One region of the Rhizobium sp. NZLR8 genome, then DNA from elsewhere that is predicted to be linked to it. Evidence: predicted binding sites of a transcription regulator. Region 1 holds the regulator's gene; each other region holds the start of a gene.

Region 1 (7,670 bases):
TCTTGGCGCCACACGCTCCGAAACCATCAAGAAAGTGGTCTTGCCCGCAGCCCTTCCCGGCATCGTCGGCGCCTTGCTGATGACCGCCTCGCGCGCCATCGGTGAAACTATGATCGTTGTGCTGGCCGCCGGTGTCGCCGCCCGCATCCAGATCAACCCCTTCGAGCCGATGACGACGGTGACCGTCAAGATCGTCAATCAGCTCACCGGCGACCTCGAGTTCACCTCGCCGCAGACGCTGGTTGCCTTCGCCCTTGGCATCACGCTGTTCTGCATCACGCTTTGCCTCAATATCTACGCGCTCTACATCGTGCGCAAATACCGGGAGCAGTACGAATGACGGATATTGTTTCTCCCGCCGGGATAACCGTTTCCAAGGCGCCCACGCGCCGCGATATCGGCATCAAGCGCCGCTACGCCGCCGAACGCCGGTTCCAGGCCTATGGCATCGCCGCCATCTCCTTCGGCCTCATCTTCCTGTTCATCCTGCTGTGGACGGTGATCGGCAAAGGCTACACCGCCTTTCAGCAGACGGCGATCACCCTGCCGATCGAATTTTCCGAGAAGACGATCGACCCCAGCAATAAGCGTGCGACCGATGCTTCGGTGCTGATCGCCGCCAACTACCCGGTTCTCCTGCGCGACGCGATCGTCAAGCAGCTGAACGTCAATGCCGCAAGCCGTCCCGACGTGCGCGATGCATCCGCCATGCTCTCCAAGGGTGCGCCGGTCCAACTGCGCGACATGGTCGTCGCCGACCCGTCGATCATCGGCAAGACGGTCAATGTCACCGTGCTCGCCGACGCCAATGTCGACAGCGCCAACAAGGGCCAGATCGACCTGTCGGTCGATGAGAAGAACCGCAAGGTCAACGACAAGCAGGTTGGCTGGATGAACGAGCTGAAGGCGAGCGGCGCTCTCCACAAGCAGTTCAACACCGGCCTCTTCGTCAACGGCAATTCCAGCCGTCCGGAGGCCGCAGGCCTTGGCGTCGCCCTCATCGGCTCGCTCTACCTGATGCTGATCGTGCTGGTGCTCGCTCTGCCGATCGGCGTTGCCGCCTCGATCTATCTCGAGGAGTTTGCGCCGAAGAACAAGCTGACCGATCTGATCGAGGTCAACATCAACAACCTCGCCGCCGTGCCCTCGATCGTCTACGGTCTGCTCGGCCTTTCCGTCTTCATCAACTTCGTCGGCCTGCCGCGTTCGGCTTCGCTGGTTGGCGGCCTGGTGCTGACGTTGATGACCCTGCCGACGATCATCATTGCGACGCGCGCCGCACTGCGCGCCGTGCCGCCGTCGATCCGCGCTGCAGCCCTCGGCCTCGGCGCCTCGAAGATGCAGATGGTGTTCCACCATGTTCTGCCGCTCGCCATGCCCGGCATCCTCACCGGCACGATCATCGGCCTGGCGCATGCGCTCGGCGAAACCGCGCCGCTGCTGCTGATCGGCATGGTCGCCTTCGTCGCCAACGCGCCGACGACGCCGCTCGATCCCTCGACGGCTCTGCCCGTGCAGGTCTATATGTGGGCCAACGAGGCCGAACGTGCCTTCGTCGAGCGGACTTCGGGTGCCATCATCGTCCTGCTCCTGTTCCTGATCGTCATGAACATGGGCGCCATCCTCTTGCGTCGTCGCTTCGAGCGCCGCTGGTAAACGGAGTTACACATCATGAACATGTTGACGGAAGCTGCAGTTGAAAAAGCGCTGGATCAGAAGATGAGCAACGTCCCTTATAAGATGATCGGCAAGGATGTCTCGGTTTACTATGGCGAGAAGCGCGCGCTTTTCGATGTGAACCTGAACATCCGCGAAAACACCGTAACCGCGCTGATCGGCCCGTCCGGCTGCGGCAAGTCGACCTTCCTGCGGAGCCTAAACCGCATGAACGACACGATCGACGGCTGCCGGGTCACCGGCAAGATCACGCTTGATACCGACGATATCTATGATCCCGATATCGACGTCGTCGAACTTCGCGCCCGCGTCGGCATGGTCTTCCAGAAGCCGAACCCGTTCCCGAAGACGATCTATGAAAACGTCTCCTACGGCCCGCGCATCCATGGCCTTGCCAAGTCGAAGGCCGATCTCGACCAGATCGTCGAGACCAGCCTGCAGCGTGCCGGCCTCTGGAACGAGGTCAAGGACCGCGTGCATGAATCCGGCACCGGCCTGTCCGGCGGTCAGCAGCAGCGCCTCTGCATTGCCCGCGCCGTCGCCGTCAGCCCTGAAGTCATCCTGATGGACGAGCCCTGCTCGGCGCTCGACCCGATCGCCACCGCCAAGGTCGAGGAACTGATCCACGAACTGCGCGAGAACTACACGATCGTCATCGTCACCCACTCCATGCAGCAGGCCGCGCGCGTCTCGCAGCGCACCGCCATGTTCCACCTCGGCAATCTCGTCGAGGAGAACGACACCGACAAGATGTTCACCAATCCCGACGATCCGCGCACCCAGGACTACATCATGGGTCGCTTCGGTTGATTTTGGCGACACCAAGCCTTCCCGTTATTCGAGGATAAAGCCCCATGGCATCGACACATATTTTTTCTGCCTATGATGATGATCTGAAGTTCCTGTCCAGGCGGATTTCCGAAATGGGCGGCCTGGCCGAGCAGATGGTCAGCGAGGCCGTCCGGGCGCTCGTCAACGGCGATACCGCGCTGGCGCAGAAGGTCATCTCCGACGATGTGATCCTCGATCACGCCGAGCGAGAAATCGGCGACAAGGCGATCGTTACCATCGCCCGCCGTCAACCGATGGCCTCGGACCTGCGCGAAATCATGGGTTCGATCCGCATCGCCGCCGATCTCGAACGCGTCGGCGACCTCGGCAAGAACACCGCCAAGCGCGTCATCGCCGTGCAGAGCACCGGCGTTCCGCGCAAGCTCGCCCGCGGTCTCGAGCATCTGTCCGAGCTGGCGCTCGTCCAGCTCAAGGAAGTGCTCGACGTCTACACGACGCGCTCCGCCGACAAGGCCAATGCGATCCGTGAACGCGACAACGAGATCGACGCGATGTACACCTCGCTGTTCCGCGAGCTGCTGACCTACATGATGGAAGATCCGCGCAACATCACCAGCTGCACGCATCTGCTCTTCTGCGCCAAGAACATCGAGCGCATCGGCGACCACGCCACCAACATCGCCGAGACGATCTACTACATGGCGACCGGCGCACAGCCGGAAGGTGACCGTCCGAAAGACGACAGCGCCAACACCGTCGGCGCGGTCACGGAATAAAGCCCATACTAGCCGTTGCGTGCGCGCCCATCCGGGCGCGCAAAGAGGTCGCAGCCACCTTTCTGAATTTGCGCAGGATGCATTGCTTAAATCACCCCGGTTTAAGGAACATGCGCGAGGAGACCGACAGGCATGATCCCGAGAGTTGCAGTTGTTGAAGACGAGGAAGCCTTGAGCGTGCTTCTTCGCTACAATCTCGAAGCGGAAGGCTTCGAGGTCGATACTATCCTTCGTGGCGACGAAGCCGAAATCAGGCTTCAGGAGCGCACGCCCGACCTGCTCATCCTCGATTGGATGCTGCCCGGCGTCTCCGGCATCGAACTCTGCCGGCGCCTGCGCATGCGGCCGGAAACCGAACGTCTGCCGATCATCATGCTGACGGCGCGCGGCGAAGAGAGCGAGCGCGTCCGCGGACTGTCGACCGGGGCCGACGATTACGTCGTCAAGCCGTTCTCGACCCCGGAGCTCGTTGCCCGCGTCAAGGCGATGCTACGCCGCGCCCGTCCCGAGGTGCTGTCGACGGTGCTGAAATGCGGCGATATCGAACTCGACCGCGAAACCCATCGCGTCCATCGCAAAAGCCGCGAAGTCCGCCTCGGCCCCACCGAATTCCGCCTGCTGGAATTCCTGATGTCGTCGCCGAGCCGGGTCTTCTCCCGCTCGCAGCTTCTCGACGGCGTCTGGGGCCACGATATCTATGTCGACGAACGCACCGTCGACGTCCATGTCGGCCGCCTGCGCAAGGCGCTGAACTTCTCCAACATGCAAGACGTCATCCGCACCGTCCGCGGCGCCGGCTATTCGATGGAAGCCTGAGGGGTTTCCGATAAAGTCGAGCAAGCTCTGCCCCTCACCCTAACCCGACCGGGGTCGAGCCACTCGTCTCGACCCCGGTCGGTGCCGGCAGGCGGATGAGGGGCAGCCACACCCAACGTTCTCACATAAAAAAACGGGCCTTCCAGCCCGTTTTTGCATGTCGACAATGTCACCCGTTCAGCTCGCCCGCGCTGCCGCCCGGCGGCGTTCGTTGACGGGCTGGTAGGCGAGTTTCTGGTGATAGCCGCAATAGGGTGAATTGTCGGGGGACTCGCAGCCGCAGAAGTGGAAGTCATCCTTCAGCGGATCGCCGACCGGCCACTTGCAAGTGCGTTCGGTCAGTTCCGTCAGGCCGAGGCGGCGGGAGATCGGCACGACCACGTTGCCTTTCGGCACGTATTCCATTTCCTCGACCGTTTCGATCTCGATCTCTTCCTTCAGCATCGTTGCGCCCTGCTGGCGGGTAACGGTGCGGGTGGTGATCCGAGAGGCGAAGTTCGGCGCGCGCGGCGCCGATGTATTGCGTTTCGGCGTTCGGGCCGTGGCGGCCGTGCCGCCGGCCTTGGCGCGGCCCGGAAGGCTCAGGCGGTGCACCTTGCCGATTACAGCGTTTCTGCTGACACCGCCAAGTTGCGCCGCGATCTGGCTGGCGCTCAGTCCTTCGGCCCAAAGCTTCTTGAGTTTCTCGACCCGCTCGTCTGTCCAGTTCATGCCCTGTCTCCACCTTCTGCGTTGGTGATGGCAGAATCCCTCACCGTTGCCTCGGAAGCTCCGAAACAAGAAACGCTTGATCAATTTTGGTGACTAGTTCCGCCGCATGCAGTCTAGTAATTGAACTTTAACCTAGTGTGAGCGTGACTCCGTGACAAGAGTCGCATGAATCCGGATGAATCGAATTCGGAGTTTTCCCCAACTTGCTGCCCCAGCGTGTCATTTCTGCAATAAAGCCTGTTGAAGGTCGAAAACACCGCTGTACAACCTTGCTGCATGCGCTAAGGGCGCAGTTTTGTTGACATTGCAGCGCGAAAAGGAAATAGTACCGCTGGCCGCCGCAAGGCGGCATTTTTGATTTTTCGGGCCTGGTTTCCTTAGCCGGAGTCGTTGCCCGGCAACCAGGAGATCGCGCCATGGCTGAAGCCGCGCCGCTTTATGACACCTACTCTCGTGCCCCGCTGCGGTTCGAGCGAGGCGAGGGCGTGTGGCTGATCACCGAAGGCGGCGAGCGTTATCTCGATTTCGGCGCCGGCGTCGCCGTCACCTCGGTCGGCCACAGCAACCCGCATGTGGTCGGCGCGCTGAAGGAGCAGGCCGACAAAGTCTGGCACCTCTCCAACATCTATGAGATCCCCGGCCAGGAGCGCCTGGCGAAACGCCTGACGGACGTCACCTTCGCCGACAAGGTGTTCTTCACCAATTCGGGCGCCGAGGCGCTGGAATGCGCGATCAAGACGGCGCGCCGCTACCAGTTTTCCAACGGCCATCCCGAGCGCTTCCACATCATCACCTTCGAAGGCGCCTTCCACGGCCGCACGCTGGCGACGATCGCCGCCGGCGGCCAGGAAAAATATCTCGAAGGTTTCGGCCCCAAGGCGCCCGGCTTCGATCAGGTGGCTTTCGGCGATATCGAAGCGGTCAGCGCCGCGATCACCGACGCCACGGCGGCAATCCTCATCGAGCCGGTGCAGGGCGAGGGCGGTGTGCGTCCTGCCACCACCGAGTTCATGAAGGCGTTACGCCGGCTCTGCGACGACAACGGCCTGCTGCTGATCCTCGACGAGGTCCAGACCGGCGTCGGCCGCACCGGCAGGCTCTTTGCCCATGAATGGTCGGGCGTCACACCCGACATCATGGCGGTCGCCAAAGGCATCGGCGGCGGTTTCCCGCTCGGCGCCTGCCTTGCCACCTCAGAAGCCGCTTCCGGCATGAAGGCCGGCACCCACGGCTCGACCTATGGCGGCAATCCGCTCGCCATGGCTGTCGGCAGCGCCGTGCTCGACATCATCCTCGCCGACGGCTTCCTCCAGCAGGTGCGCGACGTAGCGCTTGTCTTCCGCCAGGGGCTGGCCTCGTTGAAGGACCGTTATCCCGATGTGATCGAGGATATCAGAGGCGAGGGGCTTCTGCTCGGCATCAAGGCGGCCGTTCCCTCAGCCGAACTGCTGCAGGCGATCCGGGCGGCGCATCTGCTCGGCGTGCCCGCCGGCGACAACGTCATCCGCCTTCTTCCGCCCCTCGTCGTCACCGCCGAGGAAGCCCGCGAGGGCCTTGCCCGCATCGAGCGCGCCGCCGAGAGCATCCGCGCCGCCAAGGTCAAGAAGACAGCTTGAAGAGATTGCCGCCTTCGGGCGCAGCACAGGTAAGAACATGGCTCCTAAACATTTCCTCGATCTTTCGGCGGTCACATCAGCCGATCTTAGAACCATCATGAACGATGCGCTCGCCCGCAAGCAGGCCTTCAAGGCCGGCAAGGGCGACAAGCCGCTCGCCGGCAAGATGCTGGCGATGATCTTCGAGAAGCCGTCGACGCGCACCCGCGTCTCCTTCGACGTCGGCATGCGCCAGCTCGGCGGCGAAACGCTGTTTCTCTCCGGCACCGAAATGCAGCTCGGCCGCGCCGAGACGATCGGCGATACCGCCAAGGTGCTGTCGCGTTATGTCGATGCGATCATGATCCGCACAACCGAACATTCGCGGCTGGTGGAGCTTGCCGAACATGCGACCGTGCCTGTGATCAATGCGCTGACGGATGACACCCATCCCTGCCAGATCATGGCCGATGTCATGACCTTCGAAGAGCATCGCGGCCCGATCAAGGGCAAGACCATCGCCTGGACCGGTGACGGCAACAATGTGCTGCATTCGCTGGTCGAAGGCGCCGCCCGCTTCGGCTACCGCATGAACATGGCCGTGCCCCTTGGTTCGGAGCCTAAGGATCACTATCTGAACTGGGCCCGCAATGAGGGCGCCGAAATCATGCTCTGCCATGATGCCGACCGTGCGGTCGAAGGCGTCGATTGCGTGGTGACCGATACCTGGGTCTCCATGAATCAGGAACATCGGGCCCGGGGTCACAATGTCTTTCAGCCTTACCAGGTCAACGCGGCCTTGATGGCGAAGGCCGGCAATGATGCATTGTTCATGCATTGCCTGCCCGCTCATCGCGGTGAGGAAGTGACGGACGACGTGATCGATGGTCCGCAATCCGTGGTCTTCGATGAAGCGGAAAACCGTCTTCATGCGCAGAAGTCGATTCTTGCTTGGTGCCTGGGCGCGATCTGAACCATAATCGGACGCCGCGTGCGAAAAACGCGTGGCCGCGCGAGCGAAGAGCACCCTGTCCTTTCGCTTGAAAACTAGGAGTGAATCCATGGCAGAAGCTGCAGCCGCCCTCGGCCAGTTCGATTTCGCCGGCGATGACCATGTCGTCCCCTTTCAGGTGGACGGGCTGGATGTGCGCGGCCGCGCCGTCCAGCTCGGCCCGATGCTCGACGCGATCCTCGAGCGCCATCATTATCCGGCCCCTGTCGCCCGGCTGCTCGCCGAAGTCGTCGTGCTGACGGTGCTGCTCGGCACCTCGCTGAAGTTTGACGGCAAGTTCACCGTGCAGAC
Region 2 (7,670 bases), on a different contig from region 1:
ACCGGAAACGTCGGCCGGGAGATTCTCAACATCCTCTCCGAGCGGGGCTTCCCCGCCGATGAGGTCGTGGCGCTTGCCTCCTCGCGTTCGCAGGGTACCGAAGTTTCCTACGGTGACCGGACGCTGAAGGTATCCAATATGGAGAATTACGATTTCTCCGATACCGACATCTGCCTGATGTCGGCCGGCGGTGAGATCTCCAAGAAGTTCTCGCCGAAGATCGGCCAGCAGGGCTGCGTTGTCATCGACAATTCCTCGGCCTGGCGTTACGACGCCGACGTGCCGCTGATCGTGCCGGAAGTGAACCCGGATGCCATCAGCCTGTTCACCAAGCGCAACATCATCGCCAATCCGAATTGCTCGACTGCCCAGCTGGTGGTGGCGTTGAAGCCGCTGCATGACTTCGCCAAGATCAAGCGTGTCGTTATCTCGACCTACCAGTCGGTCTCCGGCGCCGGCAAGGACGGCATGGACGAGCTCTTCAATCAGACACGCGCCGTTTTTGTCGCCGATCCGATCGAAAATAAGAAGTTCACCAAGCGTATCGCCTTCAACGTCATTCCGCACATCGATAGCTTCATGGAAGACGGCTACACCAAGGAAGAGTGGAAGGTGCTGGCCGAGACGAAGAAGATGCTCGACCCGAAGATCAAGGTGACCTGCACGGCAGTGCGCGTGCCGGTTTTCATCGGCCATTCGGAATCGGTCAATATCGAGTTCGAAAACGAGATCACCGCCGACCAGGCCCGTGACATCCTGCGCGATGCGCCGGGCTGCCTCGTCATCGACAAGCGCGAGGACGGCGGCTACATCACGCCTTATGAATCCGCCGGCGAGGACGCGACCTACATCTCGCGCATCCGCGAAGATGCGACGGTCGAAAACGGCCTCAACATCTGGGTGGTCTCCGACAATCTGCGCAAGGGTGCGGCATTGAACGCCATCCAGATCGCTGAGCTGCTCGTCAATCGTGGCCTTGTCAAACCGCGCAAGCAGGCCGCCTGATACCATTTGTAAACCATAATATGCTAAAGCCCTGCTGATGAAGGCAGGGCTTTTTGCCGAACAGTAAGCGCCCTTATCCATAAGCGCTTACTGAAAGGTGATCGTGACAAGATCGCCGTCGGCTGGCATTCTGCCTGGCGTCAAGCCAAGCTATGCCGCCCGAAACCGATAGCGGTTTTGGGACAAAGGCATGAACAGAACAAAGATTTAAGGCGCGTCGCATGGTTCTGATGGCCGCGGCGCGCTTCAGCAGACCGGAGCGGGGTTTCTCATGCGCATGACAACATTCCTTCTGGCCGCATCTATGGCAGCCGGCGTCCTCCACGCGCTGCCGGCAGCGGCCCAGGGCGCCCAATGCGGCAACAATAGCAGCGGTTTCAGTGCATGGGTCGCCGACTTCAAGCAGGAAGCGGCGGCAAACGGCGTCAGCCGCTCGGTCCTCGACCGCGCCTTCGCCAACGTCAATTACAACAAACCGACGATCGCCGCCGACCGCGGCCAGAAGAGCTTCAAACTCTCCTTCGACGCGTTCATGCAGAAGCGCGGCGGTGCCACCGTCATTTCCCGCGGCCGCAGCATGAAGGCCGCCAACCAGGCACTTTTTGCCTCGATTGAACGCCGTTTCGGCGTTCCGTCCGGCCCGCTGATCGCGATCTGGGGCATGGAGACCGGTTTTGGCAGCTATATGGGCAACCAGCATACGCTGTCGGCTGTTTCGACCCTTGCCTATGACTGCCGTCGTTCGGACTATTTCACCGACCAGCTCTATGCCGCGCTCCAGCTCGTCTCCGAGGGCTATCTGAGCCCGCAGGCCAAGGGTGCTGCCCACGGTGAAATCGGCCAGACGCAGTTTCTGCCGCGCAATGTCGTACGCTTCGGCGCCGATGGCGACGGCGACGGCCGCGTCGACATGGTCGGTTCCCGCGCCGATGCCCTGGCCTCGACTGCGAATTTCCTCAAAGGCCATGGCTGGAGCGCCGGCGCCGGCTATCAGCCCGGAGAGCCGAATTTCGTCGCCATCCAGGGCTGGAACGCCGCCAGCGTCTACCAGCAGGCGATCGCCTATATCGGCCAGCAGATCGACGGCAAATAGGCCCTCATCGACAACGATACCCGAAAACGCCGCTGCGACATGCGGTGTTTTTCATGTTCGGGTATCAAAACCGCCGCCCGACGCCTTCTTGCGTCGCTCCTCCTTCGCCGGCGCCTGCACGATCGGTCCCGAAACGACGCAGTTGCGGCCGGAGGCCTTGGCGGCATAGAGCGCCAGATCAGCGCGTTTAACCAGATCCTCGAAGTTCCGGTTGGCGGCTTCATTTGCCCGGCCGGCGCATCCGAAACTCGCCGTCACCTTGAGAACATCGCCGCTCTCCAAAGATATTTCCGCCGCTTCGATCGCCAGCCGCACGCGCTCGGCAATGATTGCAGCATCGTCAGGCGTCGAATCCGGCAGAAGCGCCAAAAACTCCTCGCCGCCATGGCGCACCAGCAGATCGAAGGAGCGAAAATTTTGACGCGCGACGCCCGCGACCTGCCGGAGCACGGCATCGCCGGCATCATGCCCGTTGATATCGTTGACCTTCTTGAAATGATCGAGGTCGAAGAGGACGACGGAGATCCAGCGCGACCCGTGCTCGGCCTGCGTCAGAAGCGCCGATGCGGCGACCTCGAAGCCGCGCCTGTTGTACAAGCCAGTCAGAAGATCGGTCTGGGCGGCGTTGCGCAACTCGCTGACCAGTGTCTCGCGATCCCGCGTCAGCCGGTCGATCAGGCGCAGGCCCCTTGCCGCCAGCGTCATCACCAATGTGGCGAGAAGCAACAGGCCGGCACACAGCCCCAGGATCAGCGTCAGATGTATATGCGCGCGCGTCGACAAGTTTTCGCCGGTCTCATGAATATCTTTTGCGGCCTCGACCATCTTCTGCTGCAGGAAGATCATGCGTTCGCTCTGCGCAGTAGCCCAGACGTCGCGCACTACGCGCGTCGGCTGCGATCCGGCAAGGATCGCATCGGTGATCGCATTCGCCTTCACCTGGTCGCTACGGGCAAGATAGGCAACGATGTCGCGCACGATCGGCGCCGTGGAATGAAAGACCATGTGGTCCATGCCCTCACCGAGCATTACCTTGCCCTGTACGAACAGCTCCACCGGAAACCGCGCGGAAACACGGTGATCGAGGTAGCGGGTGCCGACGCCGGTAATCAGTCTTTCGCCGTAATAGGTCAGCAGAATACCCATCAGCTGGTTGGATTTCTCAAGCAGCACCGGATCGCTGATCAGTGGTGAAAGCGTGTCGACGACGGCAAGCTGCTTGAGAGCTGCATACCAGTAGATAGAACCGGGATCGCTGCCGGCGTAAAGGCCCTGGTCGACGGCGTTGCGGGCGGCAACGATGCGGCTATAGGCAAGGCTGAGAATCGATAATTCGCCGGCCAGCCCTGGGTCGAGCGCATCGCGGGAGGGCAGCGTGGCATAGAAGGCCAAGCGCTCGCGATCGAGCGTCACCCGGCTTCTCTGCATGTCGGCGGCAGTCGCGTTGTTGGGACGTGCGAGGTAGAGGCGGGTGGCGCCAATTTCACTCAGGATCTCCGTGGCGGCGATCGACCCGCCGCGGGCAAGCACGTCGGCGAACTGCCTGTCCTTTTCGAGATCCCTGTATTGTCTGAGCGAAGACCTTATGACGACGACGCCTTCAATGAGCATGAAGACGAAGGGCAGCATGATGGCGGCCAGGATAACCCTTTTGATGGTTTCGAACTTCATCGCCAATCGCCACGGTGATCAAAACGTCGGTCGTGCGCGACCAATTGACGGCATCTTAGCAGCAATTCTTAATAAACTGATAAAGCGGCGGATCCCTAGATTTCTGGCCCTAGATTTCTGGACGAATGAAGTCACGAGTCTCAGCATCCATCACCCAGAGTTCGCCTGTGGAGATATCGAACCATGCGCCATGGAGGTGCATTTTTCCTGCTTCCTCGAGCGCCTTGATGTCGGGAAAGCTTCTGAGATTGTCGATCGAATTGCGGATCGAGACACGCTCCAGCGCCGTCTGCCGCTCGGCCGCCGTCATCACATCGTTGCTCTGGATCTGCTCGGCGGCGGGCTTGACCAGCGACATCCAGCGGCCGATGAAATCGCCGGGCGACAGCGGCTCGGCGTTCGGATCGAGCGCTGCACGGATTCCGCCGCAGCGGCCATGGCCCATCACGACGATATCCGAGACCTTCAGCGCCTGCACGGCAAATTCGAGCGCGGCCGACGTCGAATGGAAGTGACCGTCCGGCTCGTAAGGCGGCACCATGTTGGCAACGTTGCGAATGACGAAGAGCTCGCCCGGGCCGGCATCGAAGATCAGCTCCGGTGCCGCACGTGAATCCGAACAGGCAATGACCAGCGTATGGGGACTCTGACCGTTTTCGGCAAGCTGCCGATACCTGTCGCGGGCGTCGGCATAACGTCCGCTCATAAAGTTGCGATAGCCGTCCAGAAGAGGATTTGGAAAACGCTGCATGCTTCTGGATTAGCGCGCGCGGAAGACAAGATCAACTGCTGCACTGCAAAATGAACGCATTGGCCGATGTGTCATTTTTTCCGCCGCTGCGCCGGATGCACGAGCCGGCGCATCTGCACCATGGCCATCGGCGTCGAAAGGCTGGAAGCATCGCTTGCCAACATCAATTCGTTGCTGCCGCGCTTGACGGCGCGCGCAAGCACCTCGAAGACGCTGGCGGTGGCAAGCTGAAGCGCTTTTTCGTCCTCGAGGCCGGAAAGCAGGCGCGACAGGAAGACGGCAGCAAGCAGGTCGCCGAGCCCATTCGGCGGATTTTCGACGACGCGGTGCTCGGCAAGAAGCGCGTGACGGCCGGAAAGATAGAGATTGCCGGTACCGCCCGCCATCATCGGCACGGCCGAGGTGACGAGCATGCGCGATGGTCCGAGCGCCAGCGCCGCCTCCATGATCGCGCTGTTGTCTTCAAGCGCTGCCCCCGAAAGCCATGCGAGTTCGTAGCGGTTCGGCGTCGCCAGCGAGGCGAGCGGGATGAGATGATCGCGAATAGCCTCTGCGGTCGCTTCCGGCACGTAGAGGCCGCCGAGATCGCCCATGACGGGATCGCAGACATAAAGCAGTTCCTGATTATCTTGCCGGAGCGCAGCGATCAGCCGGGCGACGGAACGCGCCTGGGCGGCATTGCCGAAATAGCCCGAAAGCACCGCCCTGACTTCGCCGATCCAGGGCGCGCGGATTAGATCGTCGATCGCCGCGTCGAAATCCGCTTCCGCAAATGTCAGCCGCGTCGAGCGGCCGTGGCCGGGATGCCAGGGAAGCACGATGGTCGGCAGCGCCCAGACAGGATGACCGAGCGTCTCCAGTGCAAAGACCGCCGCCCGGTTGCCGACCGAGCCGCGCACCACATGACTGGAGATGACAATGACTGCGCCCGCTGCATTTTCCGACATGATACCGAGGTCCGAATGATGATCGCGTTTTGATGATCTTTTTGACGGCGCGCTGTCAACCATTCTTCACGTGGGCATGGAAATGTAGGCGAAACGAAAACTAAAAAGAGGCTTCCCCGTTCGTTTTGGCCAGGAAAGCGAAAAAATCCCTCTTCATTTCCTATTTTGAGGGTCAAAAAAGCATCAAGACAATCGTTCGGGCCTCCATTTTAGAGATTTTTTCGAAGAATCTTCTGTTAGCTTGCAGAAAATCAGTCCATTGCGGGAGGCGATCCATGGCTGCCAGAAACAATCCGAAACGGGAAAAGCAGATCGAAAGCGCACGCAAGATCGCCAAGGCGACGGGCGAGGCGCATCTCGATCCGGAAATACTCTTCGGCCGGGCCAGCAATGACGATCTCGAACTCTATACGCCTGAGATGCTGGCGCTCTCCGCCGTGCATTCGGCAAAGGAACTTGCCGCCTGGAATGGCAAGGCGCCTCGTGTCGGCATCGACACCATTGCCGATGTGACGCCAGATGGCATTGCCGTTTCGGTGCTATCGGTCACCGACCGGAACATGCCTTTTCTGTTTGAATCGGTCATGGGTGAAGTGACGAGCACCTATCGCGACCTGTTCATGGCCGTGCATCCCATCCTGATCATGGAAAAAGGTAAGGCGCCGGCGATTTATTCCGCCGATCATCCGAGCGACCCGGCCAACCGCGTCAGCCATATCCAGCTCCACATTGCGCCGCTCAACTTCGCCCAGGCCGCAGATCTCGTCAAACGTGTCGAAACCGTGCTCGAGCAGGTCCGCCTGTCGGTGTCCGACTGGAAGCCGATGCTTTCCAAGATCGACGGGGTGATCGCCGAGCTCTCAGCCAACGGCACCACCCGGAAGAAGGCTGATCGCGATGAGGCAATCGCCTTCCTGACATGGCTGCGCGATGAGAATTTCACTTTCCTCGGGATGCGTGAATATGTCTATTCCGGCAAAGGTTCCGATGCCAGGGTCGAACGCGACAAGGGTGCTGGCCTCGGCATGCTCTCCAACCCGGATGTGCTGGTGTTGCGCACCGGCAAGGACGCCGTGACGACGACGCCTGAGATCCTGGCCTTCCTCGACGGCCCCGATTTCCTCATCGTCACCAAGGCAAATGTGAAATCGATCGTCCATCGCCGGGCCTATATGGATTATGTCGGCGTCAAACGTTTCGACGCTGCGGGCAACGTCACCGGCGAACTGCGCATCGTCGGGCTCTTCACTTCGACGGCCTATACGTCGCTCGCCTCTGAAATCCCGCTGCTGCGTTCCAAGATCGAAAAGGTGAAGGAGCATTTCGGCTTCGACCCGATGAGCCATTCCGGCCGCATGCTCGACAACACGCTGGAATCTTATCCGCGCGACGACCTTTTCCAGATCGACACCACGTTGCTTGCAAATTTTGCCGAACAGATCAATGACTTGGCCGACCGTCCGCGCGTGCGTGTCCTGCCGCGCATCGACCATTTCGACCGCTTCGTCTCGGTGATCATCTACGTGCCGCGCGAGGAATACGACTCGATCGTCCGCGAGCGGATCGGCACCTATCTGAAGACTGTCTATGACGGTCGTGTCTCCGCCTATTATCCGGCTTTCCCGGAAGGCGGCGTGGCGCGCGTGCATTTCATCATCGGCCGCTCCGGCGGCAAGACGCCGCGTATTCCGCAGGCAAAGCTCGAGCAGGTGATCCGCGAAATCACCGCCCGTTGGGACGACCGTTTCGAGGCGCTGGCCGGGGCCAAGGCGCCGAAGATATCGGTCGACCAGGCCTTCCAGGATTCCTTCACTCCGGAGGAAACCGTTGCCGACCTCGCCGATATCGGCGCCTGCGCCGCTGGCGAGCCGCTTCGCATCCAGTTCTACCATCGTCCGGAAGAACGGGGCCGCATCCTCTCGCTGAAAATCTTCCACGCCGGCGGCCAGCTGGCGCTGTCGCGCCGCGTACCGCTTCTGGAAAATCTCGGCTTCAATGTCGTCAGCGAACGCACCTTCGACATTGGGGTGCCGGCCGCCGATGGAGAAACGAAACTCGTCGTGCTGCACGATATGGAGCTCGAGGCCCGCAATGGTGGCGACATAGACCTGCAGCGCTACGGCGCTGCCCTCGAAGAAGCCTTCGTCGCCGCCTTCGCCGGCACGATCGACAATGACAGCTTCAATCGGCTGATCCTTTCGGC
Region 3 (7,670 bases), on a different contig from region 1:
TTTCGGCGGTGACAGCGCTATCCCGCTCATTTGCAAATATCCCAATCTGCTTGTCGTTCAGACCTTGTCCAAATCGCGCTCGCTTGCGGGTCTGCGCGTCGGCTTTGCGCTGGGGCAGCGGGAACTGATCGAGGCGCTGGAGCGCGTCAAGGACAGCTTCAATTCCTATCCGCTCGATCGCCTGGCGCAGGTTGCCGCGACGGCGGCAATCAAGGACGAGGCGTGGTTCGAGACATGCCGAAAGATGCTCATTGCCAGCCGGGACGGTCTCGTCCGGGAACTCGAAGCGCTGGATTTCGAAGTGCTGCCGTCTCAAGCAAATTTCGTTTTTGCAAAGCATGAGAGCCAGTCGGGTGCAGCGCTTCAAGCGGCTCTGCGGGAGCGTGGTGTTCTCGTCCGGCATTTCGCCAAACCGCGTATTTCGGAGTTTCTGCGCATCAGCATCGGCACGGACGAGGAATGCGCGCGCCTGGTTTCGGCTTTCAAGGAAATATTGTCGGCGTGATCCGACGATTCAGCTCTTCCGGTCGGCGATGAAATGCGCGGTGGCGATGAGGGTCGAGGCGCGGGCACCGTAGGGGGCAAGCAGTGTCTCGGCATCGCGGACATGCTGATGGAGTTGGGCTTCGGCCCATTCCATGCCGCGTAGCGCTACAAGCGTTCCCTTGCCGCGGGCTGCATCTTTGCCGGTCGCCTTGCCCATGGTTGCAGTGTCCGAGGTCAGGTCGAGGATGTCGTCAGCCAGTTGGAATGCAAGTCCGATCTTTTCGCCGAAGGCGCGCAGGCGGCGGCGATCTTCCGGCGGGCTGGCCGAGATGAGGGCGCCGGCTTCGCAGGCAAAGCGGATCAGCGCGCCTGTTTTCATCGCCTGCAGGCGGATGATGCCGGCCTCGTCAGGCGCTTGTCTTTCTGCCGCGAGATCGAGCGCCTGGCCACCGGCCATGCCGCCGAGACCGGCGGCGCGAGCAAGAGCCAGTACCAGCGATGCCTTGCTCGTTTCGGGAAGGGCTGTTTCCGGCGTGGCGATAATGTCGAAGGCGTAGGTCAGCAGGCTGTCACCTGCGAGGATCGCGGTGGCTTCGTCGAATTTTTTGTGTACCGTCGGTTTGCCGCGGCGGAGATCATCATCGTCCATGGCCGGCAGGTCGTCATGCACGAGCGAATAGCAGTGAACGCATTCGAGTGCAGCGCCGACGCGAAGCGCCGCCGCGGCGTCACCGCCGAGAAGGGCGGCACTTTCGACGACGAGAAATGGGCGCAGTCGCTTGCCACCGTTCAACACGGCATAATGCATGGCGTCGCGCAGCGTCTCAGGTCTGACGATTTCATCGGAGAGAGGGCTCGGTGACAGCAATGCGTCGAGCAACGCCTCGATCTCGCGGGCGTTGTTCCTCAGCCTCGTTTCGAAAGTGTCCCGGTTCGCGTCCATGGGCGCTGTTTGGCATGAGCGCCCCGGGGCTTGCAACGGAATTGTCGATGGCGCAGCAAGATTTGCCACGCACTCTGGCATAAGCTCCGTACAGGCGCTATGACAACGACAGGGGCGAAATCGGACTGGGGAACATTGGATATAGCGCCGGAGAGAGAGGACAGCGTCGACATGCCGGCTCGTCGGCAATGGTTCGGAGACCGGCGTCTATTGAAACGCATTGTTCTTTCCGTGCTGATCGTGCTGATCCTTCCCTATGCCCTGATCTTTTTCTATCTGCTGCCGTTCATTCACCCGGTCTCGACGTTGATGCTGCGCGATCTCGTGCTGCTGCGCGGTTACGATAGGCAATGGGTGTCGCTTGATGACGTCGCCCCGGCTCTGGTGCAGTCGGTGATGATGTCAGAGGACGGGCAATATTGCTTTCACGGCGGCGTCGACTGGGCGGAAATGCGGATGCTGGTCGGGGATACGCTGAAAGGTCAGGCGACGCGCGGCGGCAGCACCATCCCGATGCAGACGGCTAAGAACCTCTTTCTCTGGAACGGCCGCTCCTTCGTGCGCAAGGCGATGGAGCTTCCGCTCGCTGTCTCCACGGATTTCGTCCTGTCGAAACGGCGGCTGATGGAAATCTATCTGAACATCGCCGAATGGGGTCCCGGCATTTACGGCATCGAGGCTGCGGCCCAGCATCATTTCAAGGTGCCGGCGTCGAAACTGACGCGACGCCAGGCATCGCTGCTTGCCGTTTCATTGCCGAACCCGATCGACCGCAATGCCGGCAAACCAGGACGAGGCCTTCGTCGGCTTGCCGGCGTGATCGAGAGGCGCGCACAGGGCTCGGCCGATTACATCAAGTGCATCTATAGGTGAGATCGGAGCTTATGGTTACAGCGCCGCGCGTCCTTCAGACGCGTACAAGGGCGCTTTAAAGCCTTGAATTGCTGCATAAGATTGTCCTTGAATCGATCACGCTTTAAGGAATTATGCAGGAGAAGGACCAAACGTCATCTGACATTCTTGGTTCTGCCATATGGGCGAATGCAGTCCAACTGGAGCCCCTGAGTCGCCCATGACCATTACGACGCTTTCGCAAGAGCTTCTCTGTTACTCGAAGACACGCAATCCGAACCCGCCTGCGCACCTCGGCAGCCGCTATCGCAAGGTCGGCGGTTTTCTGCCGGAAGCCGGCAATACCATCGTCTGCCATCTCGACACGGGCTCGCAGACGCAGGCGGCGTTGATCGAGGCGCGTGAGAGATATCTGGCGATGCCCGAAGCGTCACAGTTCCTGTTCACGCCGATCTCCAGCCTTCACATGACGCTGTTCGAAGGCATCATCGAGACCAGGCGCCGGCAGGATTGCTGGCCGGGCGATCTCCCTCTCGAGACGCCGATAGACGACATGACGGAACTGCTGGCTGCCAGGCTTGAGGGTTTTTCGATGGCCGAGCCCTTCAAGGTGGAGATCGTCGAAGCTCGCCCGTCGGGCCTGCTCGTCGACGGGGTGACGGAGAACGACCGCAAGGTCATGCGCGCCTGGCGCAACGCGTTTGCTGATCTTCTGGGCTACCGCCAGCCGAACCAGGAGGACTACAAGTTCCACGTGACCTTCGCCTATGCGATCGAACGGCTGGAGGATGAAGCCTTGCCGCGCTGGCAGGCAATGCTCGACGAGGTCGCCGACGATATCCGCCGCAAGGCCCCTGTTTTAGAACTGGCACCGCCGGCATTCTGCGTGTTCGAAGACATGAACCATTTCCACGAATTGCTGATTTTCGATTTCGACGCCTGAACGGGAGAGGCCCATGGCTAGACCGACGCTCTACATCGCCAACAAGAATTATTCCTCCTGGTCGTTCCGACCCTGGATGGCGCTGACGGGCGTCGGCATCGATTTCGAGGAGGTGCTGATCCCTTTCGACGACGCGGGCGGCAATCCGAATATCAAGGCGGTCTCTCCGACCGGGCGCGTGCCGCTTCTGCAGCATGGCGCATTGAAGGTCTGGGAATCGCTGGCGATCATCGAATATGCCGCCGAGCTTTATCCGGACGCCGGTCTTCTGCCCGCGGATCGTGCCCAGCGGGCGCTCGCCCGTTCGGTTTCGATGGAAATGCTCTCAAGCTTCCGGGCTCTGCGCGGCGCCTGCCCGATGAATATCCGCCGGCCGAAGGCCAGGATCGCGCTGCCGGATGGGGTCGAGGCCGACATCAGCCGCATCGAGACGATCTGGCGGGATCTGTTGCAGCAATCCGGCGGGCCGTTTCTCTTCGGCGCGTTCGGGGCCGCGGATGCGATGTTTGCGCCTGTCGTCAACCGGTTCGAGATCTATGACCTGGTCAGCGGGGACGACACGCTGGCCTATATGGCGACCATGAAGGCGCATCCGGCCTGGCGCAAATGGGAAGAGGCAGCCCGCGCCGAGGCTTGGATCGTGCCGGAAGACGAAGTCTGATACGGAATCATCGGCTTCGCAAAAAATACGCATGGGGACTGGTCAAGGCCACCCCTTGCATGTATAAGCGCGCGAAATTCCGAAATCGCGACATGTCCGTTTCGGCCGCCGGTGTGGCCGTGGGAATGTTTTGCCCGCAAGTGGAGTAAGAGAAATGGCTGTACCGAAGAGAAAAACAAGCCCGTCCAAGCGCGGTATGCGCCGTTCGGCAGACGCCCTTAAGGCTCCGACCTACGTCGAAGACAAGAACTCCGGCGAACTGCGCCGCCCGCACCATATCGACCTGAAGACCGGCATGTATCGCGGCCGCCAGGTTCTGACGCCGAAGGAAAGCGCATAATTTCCGATCCGGCTTGTCCGATCGAAGTTGCAAGGCCGGCCTCAAGCCGGCCTTTTGCTTTTCGGCGATATGATATTTGCAATGACTTGCAGTGTGGCAGCGGTTTGCGGCAGTATTCTTCCAGCCCGCTACAGCGCCGTGCGTCTTTTCAGGCGCGCAAAGGACGCTGTAGCACTTTGAATCGACGCAATATGCTTTGCGAAAATCGAATCTGATTTGCGCAAAGCATATTGCGCTGGGAGATTGCCGATGATCGCCGCCATGCCTCTGATGATTATCCCGTTTATTCTCTACAATCTGGCGATGCTGGGCCTGATGGGCGATGGCGGCATTCCGGCCCTGCAGCATGATATCATCGTGCTGTCGATGATCTCGGGCGCGATATGGAGCATGGCGCTCGGCGATCTCATTATCGTCATAGCGCTTGTCGTGCTGTTCTTCGAAATCCTGAAGGCAACCAGAACCGGGCCTGGCAACCTTATCAACCACATGCTGTCGATGCTGGTTTTCATCGCCTTCCTGGTCGAGTTTCTACTCGTCCGGGACGCTGCGACGCAGGTATTCTTCATTTTGATGACGATCGCTTTGATCGATGTGATCGGCGGCTTTGCCGTCTCGATCCGGAGCGCCGGGCGAGATGTTTCTATCGGCTTATAGGTTGTCGAGCTTGTTCTGAAGGGCGCGGAGCTGTTCCTTCAGCTCATCGATATCCTTAGCCTCGGCCTTGCGGCTTTCCTTGGCGGGTGGCGTCATGAAGGGCGAGAACATCTGCATGGCCTGCTGAAACAGCTCGGTGTTGCGGCGAACCTGGTCCTCGACCATCTGCATCGGCAGTTGCAGGTTCTTGCCGAGAGGTGTTTCGCCCAAGGCGCGGTTCACCTGCTCGCGCATCTGAGACTGCTGTTCGGCGAAGGCGCGCATCGAATGTTCGAGAAAGCTCGGCACGACCATCTGCATCTGGTCGCCGTAATAGGTGATGAGCTGGCGCAGGAAGGAGATCGGGAGCAAGGTGTTGCCGGTCTTCGATTCCTGTTCGAAGATGATCTGGGTCAGCACCGAATGGGTGATGTCATCTCCGCTTTTTGCATCCTGGACGGTAAAATCTTCGCCCTTCTTCACCATCTCCGCCAGGTCTTCCAGCGTGACGTAAGTGCTGGTGCCCGTATTGTATAGCCGGCGATTGGCGTATTTCTTGATTACGATCTGACCCTCATGCTTCGCCATATCAGTCTCCTGGACCCCCGTCTGAATTATGGATATTCCTCCACTTCAGACTGTAAACGCAAAAGAAGGCCGGTGACAATCTCTTTGTGCGATGCGGCAAACCTTTAACAGAGCAGATGAATCGGGCTTTCGCAGGCTCTGCCGAAAAATGACCGCAGCCGGTCTTCGCGTTTGACTTGCGCTCCAAGCTTTGCCAGTTTCCTCTTATGTAAGTGAGACGAAAACGAGGAGCGTCCCCATGAGCAATTCATCCATCGTCATCGCCAGCGCAGGTCGAACAGCAGTCGGCTCGTTCAACGGCGCTTTCGCAACGGTTCCCGCGCATGAGCTCGGGGCGGCCGTCATCAAGGGTGCGCTCGCGCGCGCCGGCGTCGATGCCGGCGAAGTGGATGAGGTGATCCTCGGCCAGGTTCTCGCTGCCGGGGAGGGCCAGAACCCGGCTCGCCAGGCGGCGATTAAGGCCGGAATTCCGAATGAAGCGACGGCCTGGGGCGTCAATCAGCTCTGCGGTTCGGGTCTGCGCGCCGTCGCGCTCGGCATGCAACAGATCGCCAACGGCGACGCCAAGATCATCGTTGCCGGCGGCCAGGAATCCATGTCGATGGCGCCGCATGCCATGCATTTGCGCGGCGGCGTCAAGATGGGCGACGCGAAGATGATCGACACGATGATCAAGGACGGCCTGACCGATGCCTTCCATGGCTACCACATGGGGATCACCGCCGAAAATGTCGCGCGTCAGTGGCAGCTTTCGCGCGACGAGCAGGATCGGTTCGCCGTCGCCTCGCAGAACAAGGCGGAGGCGGCGCAGAAGGCCGGCCGCTTTGCCGACGAGATCATCCCCTACATCATCCAGACGCGTAAGGGCGACGTTACGGTCGATGCCGACGAATATATCCGCCACGGCGCTACGCTGGAGGCGATGGGCAAGCTGCGCCCGGCCTTCGATAAGGAGGGCACCGTTACGGCCGCGAATGCGTCCGGCCTCAATGACGGTGCGGCCGCAGCGGTGCTGATGAGCGAAGCGGAGGCGGTCCGGCGCGGCATCCAGCCGCTCGCCCGCATCGTTTCCTGGGCAACGGCGGGCGTCGATCCGCAGATCATGGGCACTGGCCCGATCCCGGCTTCCCGCAAGGCGCTCGAAAAGGCCGGCTGGTCGGTCGGCGATCTCGATCTCGTCGAGGCCAATGAGGCTTTTGCAGCGCAAGCCTGCGCCGTCACCAAGGATCTCGGATGGGATCCTGCGATCGTCAACGTCAACGGCGGGGCGATCGCCATCGGCCATCCGATCGGCGCTTCCGGCGCGCGCGTTCTCAATACGCTGTTGTTCGAAATGAAGCGCCGCGGCGCCAAGAAGGGCCTTGCAACTCTTTGCATCGGCGGCGGCATGGGCGTCGCCATGTGCTTCGAAGCGCTTTAAAGTAGCATACGATCCGTCATTGATTGAAAATCTCGCCACAAGGCGGGGCAAAAACAAAAAGGGAGCGGAACATGAGCAGAGTGGCTGTGGTCACCGGGGGTACGCGTGGAATCGGCGCGGCCATATCCATGGCGTTGAAAAATGCCGGATACAGGGTTGCTGCCAATTATGCCGGCAACGACGAGAAGGCCAAAGCCTTCCATGACGTTACCGGCGTCCCGGTGTTCAAATGGGATGTTTCGGATTACCTCGCTTGCGGCGAGGGGATTGCCAGGATCGAAAGCGAGATCGGGCCGGTCGAAATCCTCGTCAACAATGCCGGCATTACCCGTGACGCGATGTTCCACAAGATGACGCCGCAGCAATGGCACGAGGTGATCAATACCAACCTCACCGGTCTGTTCAACATGACGCATCAGGTCTGGACCGGCATGCGCGACCGCAGCTTCGGCCGGATCGTCAACATCTCCTCGATCAACGGCCAGAAAGGCCAGATGGGTCAGGTGAATTATTCGGCAGCCAAGGCGGGCGATCTTGGCTTCACCAAGGCGCTGGCCCAGGAAGGCGCGGCCAAGAACATCACCGTCAACGCCATCTGTCCCGGTTATATCGGAACGGAAATGGTGCTTGCCGTGCCGGAAAAGGTGCTGAACGAACGCATCATCCCGCAGATCCCCGTCGGCCGTCTCGGCGAGCCGGAAGAGATCGCGCGATGCGTCACCTTCCTCGCCTCCGACGATGCCGGCTTCATCACAGGTTCGACGCTGACGGCCAATGGCGGGCAGTTCTTCGCCTAAAGTA

Evidence for each region. Region 1 encodes PhoB, which activates phosphate uptake and scavenging genes when phosphate is short. Its sites were predicted from a motif close to TGTCATNNANCTGTCAT; they were not measured.
Region 2: the regulator PhoB is predicted to act here: its motif matches at 5,521-5,537, upstream of HJB89_RS13495 (NAD-glutamate dehydrogenase).
Region 3: the regulator PhoB is predicted to act here: its motif matches at 2,435-2,451, upstream of HJB89_RS13890 (DUF1868 domain-containing protein).

What each region holds. Positions count from the first base shown of each region.
Region 1 covers NZ_JABDVY010000009.1:14,914-22,583, forward strand. The annotation lists gene pstC (phosphate ABC transporter permease subunit PstC) at 1-340, shown strand, start outside; gene pstA (phosphate ABC transporter permease PstA) at 337-1,656, shown strand; gene pstB (phosphate ABC transporter ATP-binding protein PstB) at 1,672-2,487, shown strand; gene phoU (phosphate signaling complex protein PhoU) at 2,532-3,245, shown strand; gene phoB (phosphate regulon transcriptional regulator PhoB) at 3,378-4,061, shown strand; gene HJB89_RS19715 (GcrA family cell cycle regulator) at 4,239-4,772, opposite strand; gene HJB89_RS19720 (aspartate aminotransferase family protein) at 5,189-6,388, shown strand; gene argF (ornithine carbamoyltransferase) at 6,426-7,340, shown strand; gene HJB89_RS19730 (Hsp33 family molecular chaperone) at 7,429-7,670, shown strand, end outside.
Region 2 covers NZ_JABDVY010000005.1:92,567-100,236, reverse strand. The annotation lists gene HJB89_RS13520 (aspartate-semialdehyde dehydrogenase) at 1-1,005, shown strand, start outside; gene HJB89_RS13515 (lytic transglycosylase domain-containing protein) at 1,277-2,098, shown strand; gene HJB89_RS13510 (GGDEF domain-containing protein) at 2,150-3,769, opposite strand; gene HJB89_RS13505 (carbonic anhydrase) at 3,879-4,520, opposite strand; gene pdxY (pyridoxal kinase PdxY) at 4,592-5,467, opposite strand; gene HJB89_RS13495 (NAD-glutamate dehydrogenase) at 5,743-7,670, shown strand, end outside.
Region 3 covers NZ_JABDVY010000005.1:181,215-188,884, forward strand. The annotation lists gene hisC (histidinol-phosphate transaminase) at 1-505, shown strand, start outside; gene HJB89_RS13880 (polyprenyl synthetase family protein) at 515-1,429, opposite strand; gene mtgA (monofunctional biosynthetic peptidoglycan transglycosylase) at 1,565-2,302, shown strand; gene HJB89_RS13890 (DUF1868 domain-containing protein) at 2,502-3,224, shown strand; gene HJB89_RS13895 (glutathione S-transferase family protein) at 3,238-3,885, shown strand; gene rpmF (50S ribosomal protein L32) at 4,040-4,225, shown strand; gene HJB89_RS13905 (hypothetical protein) at 4,475-4,882, shown strand; gene phaR (polyhydroxyalkanoate synthesis repressor PhaR) at 4,877-5,449, opposite strand; gene HJB89_RS13915 (acetyl-CoA C-acetyltransferase) at 5,688-6,869, shown strand; gene HJB89_RS13920 (beta-ketoacyl-ACP reductase) at 6,941-7,666, shown strand.